DNA from 2 places in the Pseudomonas sp. SA195 genome. Region 2 is predicted to be linked to the other one. Evidence: predicted binding sites of a transcription regulator. Region 2 holds the regulator's gene; the other holds the start of a gene.
The links. The regulator FliA, encoded in region 2, starts transcription of late flagellar genes. The targets are predictions, from matches to a motif close to CTAAAGTTTNNNNNNNNNNNGCCGNTAA.

Region 1 (4,208 bases), 530 kb from region 2:
TGCACAAACCTGTCGGACCATCGCCGAGGTGTTCAAGTCCACCGGCGAGCTGCTGGACCCGCACACAGCCATCGGCGTTCATGCTGCCCGCGAGTGCCGTCGAAGCCTGTCCACGCCGATGGTCACGCTGGCTACGGCGCATCCGGTAAAGTTTCCAGACGCGGTCGAGAAGGCTGGCGTCGGCAAGGCGCTGGAACTGCCGGCACATTTGTCCGACCTGTTCGAGCGCCCAGAGCGTTGCACGGTATTGAAGAACGACCTGAAGGCCATGCAGGTGTTCGTCGGCGAGCACGGCAATCGCGGCAAGCCGCTGTAAGCGAACGGTAGACATGAAAAAGGCCAGTCATCTGACTGGCCTTTTCATTTACGGGCGACACCACTACTCGTCGAATTCTTCCCAGCCACCCATTTCCTTCCAGCGGTTGACGATTCCGCAGAAGAGTTCGGCAGTCTTCTCTGTGTCGTATCGGGCTGAGTGGGCTTCGCGTCCGTCGAAATCGATACCGGCAGCCTGGCAGGCTTTCGCAAGCACGGTCTGGCCATAGGCGAGGCCGGCCAACGTTGCGGTGTCGAAGCTCGAAAACGGGTGGAAGGGGTTGCGCTTGATGTCACAGCGGGCGATGGCCGCGTTGAGGAAGCCGAGATCGAAGCTGCTGTTATGCCCGACAAGGATGGCACGCTTGCAGCCGGCTGATTTCACCGCCTTGCGCACGCTACGAATGATCTCATTCATCGCTTGCGATTCGGGGACGGCCATGCGCAGTGGGTGATCCAGCTTGATGCCGGTGAACTCCAGTGCGGCCGGTTCGATGTTGGCGCCAGCGAAGGGCTCGACGCGAAAGAACAGCGTGTCCTGCGGATAGAGCAGGCCTTGCTCGTCCATGCCGATGGTGACTGCGGCGATTTCCAGGAGCGCGTCCGTCGCGCAGTTGAAGCCGCCGCACTCAACGTCGACCACGACGGGCAGAAAGCCTCGAAAGCGATTCGCCATTGGCGAGCGAGGTTTGCCGGAGGCGGTGGGCTCCAGATCGTCGTCGAACTGATCGTCACTCATTGGCTTTGCTCCAGCCGCCACTGCAGGGTTTCGCCGGCACGCAGCGGGACTAGGTCATGGTCACCGAAGGGCAGGCTGGCTGGCACGCTCCAGGGTTCACGTACCAGAGTGATGGTGTCGGTGTTGTGTGGCAGGCCATAGAAGTCTGGCCCGTAGTGACTGGCAAAGGCCTCGAGGCGATTCAGGGCACCACGTTGCTCAAAGGCTTCGGCGTAGAGTTCGATGGCAGCGAAGGCGGTGTAACAACCGGCGCAGCCGCAGGCGTTTTCCTTGGCATGCTTGGCATGGGGTGCCGAATCGGTACCGAGGAAAAACTTCGGGCTACCACTGGTGGCAGCGTCCAGCAGCGCCTCTTGGTGGGTGTTGCGCTTGAGGATCGGCAGGCAGAAAAAATGCGGGCGGATTCCGCCCACTAGCATGTGGTTGCGGTTGTACAGCAAATGGTGCGCGGTGATGGTCGCGGCAACGTTGCTCGCAGCAGCCTGAACGAACTGGACGGCGTCACGCGTGGTGATATGTTCGAACACCACTTTCAACGTCGGGAAGCGTTCGGTGACGCGGCTCAGCTGTTCGTCGATGAAGCACTTCTCGCGGTCGAAAATGTCAATCTCCGAGCGCGTCACTTCGCCATGTACCAACAACGGCAGGCCAACCTCGGCCATGACCTCGAGTACTGCAAAAATGTTGTCGATGCGCGTCACCCCGGAGGCCGAGTTGGTCGTTGCGCCGGCCGGGTAAAGTTTGGCCGCGAACACATGGCCGCTCGCCTTGGCCTCGCGGATATCGTCGGGTTGGGTCGTATCGGTGAGGTAGAGCACCATGAGCGGCTCGAACCGGCTGCTGGTTGGCCGCGCGGCCAGGATGCGCTGACGATAGCCCTGTGCTTCGGTGGCATTGCGAACCGGCGGGACCAGGTTCGGCATGATGATGGCGCGCGCAAATTGGCGTGCGGCGTCGGCGACGGTGTGCGGCAGCGCTGCGCCGTCGCGCAGGTGGATGTGCCAATCATCGGGGCGCAGGAGGGTCAGGCGGTCGGACATGCGGGATTCCAGGGCGTTGAAACGTGCGGGAATGCTACCGGAATCGCAAAAAAAAATCGCCGCGGCGGGGGCTTGGCCCATGGCATGGGGCGGTCGGCGTGCTCTATCGCGGTGCTCGCTAGGTTCAAGTTTCCGCGGCCGGCACCGATACCTCCCTTGAACGTTTTGTCCACCGTGGAGCCTCTCGTGCGCCTGCGCCCTCTTTTTTTGGCTTGCCTGCTGGCCCCATCGGCCAATGCCATCACCTTCCAGACTCGTCTGGAGCATGTGCAGTGGCAGGTCGAGGGTGATCAATTCGAGTGCCGGCTAAGCCAAGCCATTGCCGGTTTCGGCAAAGGCGAGTTCGTGCGCCGCGCGGGTGAACAGCCAACCTTTCGCCTGCAATCGACCGATCGCTGGTTCGGCACCGGATCGGCGACGCTGCTAGCGGCGGCTGCGCCCTGGCAACCCGGGCGCAGCGATTTGAATCTCGGTGTGGTTTCGGTGGCTGGCGGGGACATTCCGTTCAACAGCTCGCAGCTGCAGGCCGGGCGCTTGCTGACGGGCCTGCTCGACGGGCGCAGCCCGGTCATTCGCCATCACACCTTGCAGGGTGCTGATGCGCTCGAGGTGCGCCTGCTGCCGGCCCGTTTCAGCAAAGCCTACGAAGAATTCCGCACCTGCACGGCGAAGCTTTTGCCGGTCAACTTCGACCAGATTCGCCAGTCGCAGATTGGTTTTCCGGCCGGTGATATCGAGCTGGATGCGCTGGGCCAGGCTAAGCTCGACATCATTCTGGCGTTCCTCAAGGCAGATCCGAGCGTCAACGTCATCCAGCTCGATGGCCATTCGGACAACAGCGGCAACCGCTTGACCAACCGTGACCTTTCGCGGCGGCGCGCATTGGCCGTCGAGGCGTACCTGATCGCCCAAGGGGTGCCGAAGGAGCAGATCACCGTGCGCTTCCACGGCGAGCGTTATCCGATTGTGCCGAACAGCAGCGAGGCCAATCGCGCCAAAAACCGACGTGTCACCCTGCGCCTCGAGCGAGGCCCGGCGGCCGTGTCGGCCGCAGCCGGGGCCGCTACGCCGGCAACCTGAGCCCGGCGGGCCCGTGCCCCTGTAAAAGGGGCGTCGCGACCAGTAGAATTGCCGCTTTCCTTCAATCCCGGGAGTGGATGGCAATGGCCGACGTAAAGAAGGTAGTCCTGGCGTATTCCGGTGGCCTGGACACCTCCGTGATCCTCAAGTGGCTGCAAGACACCTATAATTGCGAAGTAGTGACCTTCACCGCTGACCTCGGCCAGGGCGAGGAAGTCGAGCCAGCCCGTGCCAAGGCGCAGGCCATGGGCGTCAAGGAAATCTACATCGACGATCTGCGCGAGGAGTTCGTTCGCGATTTCGTCTTCCCGATGTTTCGCGCCAACACCATCTACGAAGGCGAGTACCTGCTGGGTACGTCCATCGCCCGCCCGCTGATTGCCAAACGCCTGATCGAGATTGCCAACGAGACCGGCGCCGATGCCATCTCCCATGGCGCCACGGGCAAAGGTAACGACCAGGTGCGCTTCGAGCTGGGCGCTTATGCACTCAAGCCGGGCGTCAAGGTCATCGCACCCTGGCGCGAGTGGGACCTGCTCTCGCGCGAGAAGCTGATGGACTACGCGGAGAAGCACGCCATCCCAATCGAGCGTCATGGCAAGAAGAAGTCCCCTTACTCCATGGACGCCAACCTGTTGCACATCTCCTATGAAGGTGGCGTGCTGGAAGACACCTGGACCGAGCACGAAGAAGACATGTGGCGCTGGACCAAGTCGCCGGAAGCCGCACCGGATACCCCGACCTACATCGAGCTGACGTACCGCAAGGGCGACATCGTCGCCATCGACGGCAAGGACATGTCGCCAGCCCAGCTGCTGGCCTACCTGAACAAGGTCGGTGGCGAGAACGGCATCGGTCGCCTGGACATCGTCGAGAACCGCTATGTCGGCATGAAGTCGCGCGGCTGCTACGAAACCCCTGGCGGCACCATCATGCTCAAGGGACATCGCGCCATCGAGTCGATCACGCTGGACCGTGAAGTGGCCCATCTGAAAGACGAGCTGATGCCCAAGTACGCCAGCCTGATCTATAAC
Region 2 (4,208 bases):
AGTCAGCCGCTGAGCAAGAGCCTGGAGCCGGTTGCACGCAAGCGATTGATTCTGCTCGACACCGCTGGCCTGCCGGCAGGCGATCCGATGATGCGCCTGCAGCTGCAGGCGCTGGCCGACCGTGGCGTACGTTCGAAGAACTATCTGGTGCTCGCGGCGACCAGCCAGAGCCAAGTCCTGAAAGCGGCGTGGCATCACTACCGGCCCTGCGGGCTGGCAGGGTGCATCCTGACTAAACTTGATGAGGCAGGTACTCTGGGCGACGTGCTCGGGCTGACCATCAGTCAGCATCTGCCGATTGCCTACCTTGCCGACGGCCCGCGGATTCCCGAGGACCTCCAGTTGCCGCGCACGCATCAACTGGTCAGCCGCGCGGTGAGCCTGCAATCCGAAGAGTCGCCCAGCGAGGAAACGATGGCCGACATGTTTTCCGGCCTGTACAACGGTTCCTCACGGAGGGCGGGATGAACAGAGCGCTGCGTGAGAGAGAAACAGTAGACGCGTTCAGGTTGAACGCATCGATGGCCTTCGGGCCCCAGCAAGATATAGGCGTTTGATGATGGGTATTCATCCCGTACAGGTTATTGCTGTGACCGGCGGCAAGGGTGGCGTCGGCAAGACCAACGTATCGGTCAACCTTTCCCTGGCGTTGGCTGATCTCGGTCGGCGTGTGGTGCTGCTCGACGCCGACCTCGGTCTGGCCAACGTTGACGTGCTGCTAGGCCTGACCGCCAAGCGCACCCTGGCGGATGTGATCGCCGGTGAATGCGATCTGCGCGACGTCATGATCCCGGGCCCTGGCGGCGTACGGATCGTGCCTGCCGCGTCGGGTACGCAAAGCATGGTGCAGCTATCACCGATGCAGCATTCCGGCCTGATCCAGGCCTTCAGCGAGATCGGCCACGACATCGACGTGCTGATCATCGACACCGCGGCCGGTATTGGCGATGGCGTGGTGAGCTTCGTTCGCGCGGCGCAGGAGGTCCTGCTCGTGGTCACCGATGAGCCCACCTCGATTACCGATGCTTACGCGCTAATCAAGTTGCTCAACCGCGACTACGGCATCAGCCGCTTCCGGGTGCTGGCGAACATGGCGCACGCGCCGCAGGAAGGACGCAATCTTTTCGCTAAGCTGACCAAGGTGACTGAACGTTTCCTTGATGTCGCCCTGCAGTACGTCGGTGCGGTTCCCTACGACGAGGCGGTACGCAAGGCCGTTCAGAAGCAACGCGCGGTCTACGAGGCCTACCCGCGAGCCAAGTGCTCGCTGGCCTTCAAGGCCATAGCGCAGAAAATCGACACCTGGCCGCTGCCGGCAAACCCGCGTGGCCACCTTGAGTTTTTTGTGGAGCGCCTGGTCAGGCCCACCGCAAACGCACACGACTGACAGCGGCGGGAATCGGTTATGTACAACACCAAAGTGGCTAAAGACTCCCAGTACCAGCTCATCGAGCAGTACGCCCCGTTGGTCAAGCGCATCGCTTACCACTTGCTGGCGCGCCTGCCAGCCAGCGTGCAGGTCGATGATCTGATGCAGGCCGGCATGATCGGCCTGCTCGAAGCCTCCAAGAAGTACGACTCCGGCAAGGGGGCAAGCTTCGAAACTTATGCCGGTATCCGCATTCGTGGCGCGATGCTTGACGAGGTTCGCAAGGGCGACTGGGCGCCACGGTCGGTGCACCGCAATTCGCGCATGGTCAGCGAGGCCATTCGCGCCATCGAAGCAAGAACGGGGCGCGACGCTAAAGATCAAGAAGTTGCGGCCGAACTTAAATTGAGTCTCGATGAGTACTACGGCATTCTGGGCGACACCCTGGGCAGCCGCCTGTTCAGCTTCGATGATCTGCTGACGGAAGGCGAGCACGGGGAGTTCGGTGAAGACGCCGCCAGCGCCCACCCGGAACCGTCTCGCGATCTTGAGGACGAGCGCTTCCAGCAGGCCCTGGCTGATGCGATTGCCAGTCTGCCCGAGCGTGAAAAGCTGGTGCTGTCGCTGTACTACGACGAAGAGTTGAATTTGAAGGAAATCGGCCAGGTGCTGGGCGTCAGCGAGTCACGGGTCAGCCAGTTGCACAGTCAGTGCGCGGCGCGCCTGCGGGCTCGTCTCGGCGAGTGGCGCGCGCGATAGGGCCGGTTCTCAGGAACGCGAATCAAGGTTGCTCTAACGAGCTTCATTCACGAAGCCCGCAACAGACCGTGAGCAGGCTCCGGGATTTCGGGATTTACGGAGGTGTACTTGGACAAGAACATGAAAATCCTCATCGTCGACGACTTTTCGACGATGAGACGGATCATCAAGAACCTCTTGCGTGATCTGGGCTTCACCAACACCGCCGAGGCGGATGATGGCACCACCGCACTGCCGATGCTCAAGAGCGGCAGCTTCGACTTTCTCGTCACCGACTGGAACATGCCCGGCATGACCGGCATCGACCTGCTGCGCGCCGTGCGTGCGGACGACCGTCTCAAGCACCTGCCGGTGCTCATGGTGACGGCCGAGGCCAAGCGTGACCAGATCATCGAGGCCGCGCAGGCCGGTGTTAACGGGTACGTGGTCAAGCCGTTCACGGCGCAGGTACTCAAAGAGAAAATCGAGAAGATCTTCGAGCGCGTCAACGGCTGAAGTAACGCCGCGAGGGCACTATGACGCAAGCAGACCAAAGCCTGGCGGAGTTCGAAACGACGCTCAAGGCTCACGCACCCCAACTTATCGAAAGTCTCCAGCAGGGCCGCTTCGACGAAGCGGCGCAGATGTTTAACGAGCTCAGTCAGGCTCGTAACCAGGGACTTTATCAAGAAGTCGGCAAACTTACCCGCGAGCTGCACAACGCCATCGTCAAGCTGGAGATGGACACCTGCGCGACCGGGGGCGATCCGTCACCGATCACTGACGCCACGGACCGTCTGTCCTATGTCGTCGAGATGACCGAGAAGGCCGCCAACCGCACCATGGACCTCGTCGAGGAATCCGCGCCGCTGGTCAACTACGTCAGTTATGAGGCGCAGAGCTTGACGGCTGATTGGCAGCGCTTCATGCGCCGCGACATGAATGCCGAACAGTTCCGCGACCTGGTCAAACGGCTAGATCAGTTTCTGCAGCGGACCATGAACGATGGCAGCCAGCTGTCGCAGAACCTCAGTGAAATCATGCTCGCCCAGGACTTCCAAGACCTGACCGGCCAGGTGATCAAGCGGGTCACGCGGCTGATCACTGAACTCGAAAGCAACCTGCTCAACCTGGTGCTGATGGCCGGTCAGGTCGACCGCGTCGCAGGCATCAAGCACGACCGCGAAGAGCTGCGCGCCGAGCAGGAACGAAAAAAACAAGAAAAAGGCCCTTCCCATGGTGAAGGTCCGCAGATGCATGCCGATATACGTGAGGATGTCGTATCCGGGCAGGACGATGTCGACGATCTGCTTTCGAGCCTGGGCTTTTAGGGGAAGTGAAATATGAGCTTCGACGCCGATGAAGAAATCCTCCAGGATTTCCTGGTTGAGGCCGGCGAGATTCTCGAACTATTGTCAGAGCAGCTGGTGGAGCTGGAGAGCAGCCCCGATGACGCAGCATTGCTCAATGCGATTTTTCGCGGTTTCCATACGGTAAAAGGTGGTGCGGGTTTCCTCCAGCTGCATGAGCTGGTCGAGTGTTGCCACATCGCCGAAAACGTCTTCGACATCCTGCGCAAGGGTGAGCGTCGCGTCGACTCGGAATTGATGGACGTTGTCCTGCAAGCGCTGGACGCCGTCAACGAAATGTTCGGCCAGGTCCGTGAGCGTACGGCCGTTACCCCGGCCACGCCCGAGCTGCTGGCAGCCCTGTCGCGCCTGGCCGAACCAGCCTCCAGCGAGCCGGCTGTCGCCGAACCGGTCACGCCGGTCGGCTCGGCCGAGCCTGAGCCCGTTCCAGCCAGTGCCGACACTGAATTCGAACAGTTCCTTGGCGCGCTGGACGAGGCGGCCGAGGCTCCGGCTGCGGCGTCAGCTGACGAGATTACCGACGAAGAGTTCGAATCGCTGCTCGACCAGCTTCACGGCAAGGGCCAGTTCGCCCCGGCTACGGGTGCCGATTCTGTGGTCGTGCCTGAACAGGCCGCCGCACAGCCGGCCGGCGACGAGATTACCGACGATGAATTCGAGGCGCTGCTCGATCAGCTGCACGGTAAAGGCCAGTTCAGCGAAGTAAGCCCGGCACCGTCTGCACCGGTCGC

Region 1: a site for FliA is predicted at 2,218-2,245, ahead of M1D78_RS15895 (flagellar protein MotY). Genes of this name have one in related genera too.

Annotation. Positions count from the first base shown of each region.
Region 1 is NZ_CP096392.1:3,416,488-3,420,695, reverse strand. It holds gene thrC (threonine synthase) at 1-316, shown strand, start outside; gene rnt (ribonuclease T) at 380-1,054, opposite strand; gene pyrC (dihydroorotase) at 1,051-2,094, opposite strand; gene M1D78_RS15895 (flagellar protein MotY) at 2,281-3,174, shown strand; gene M1D78_RS15890 (argininosuccinate synthase) at 3,258-4,208, shown strand, end outside.
Region 2 is NZ_CP096392.1:2,891,286-2,895,493, reverse strand. It holds gene flhF (flagellar biosynthesis protein FlhF) at 1-468, shown strand, start outside; gene fleN (flagellar synthesis regulator FleN) at 557-1,387, shown strand; gene fliA (RNA polymerase sigma factor FliA) at 1,406-2,128, shown strand; gene M1D78_RS13335 (chemotaxis response regulator CheY) at 2,249-2,623, shown strand; gene M1D78_RS13330 (protein phosphatase CheZ) at 2,644-3,438, shown strand; gene M1D78_RS13325 (chemotaxis protein CheA) at 3,451-4,208, shown strand, end outside.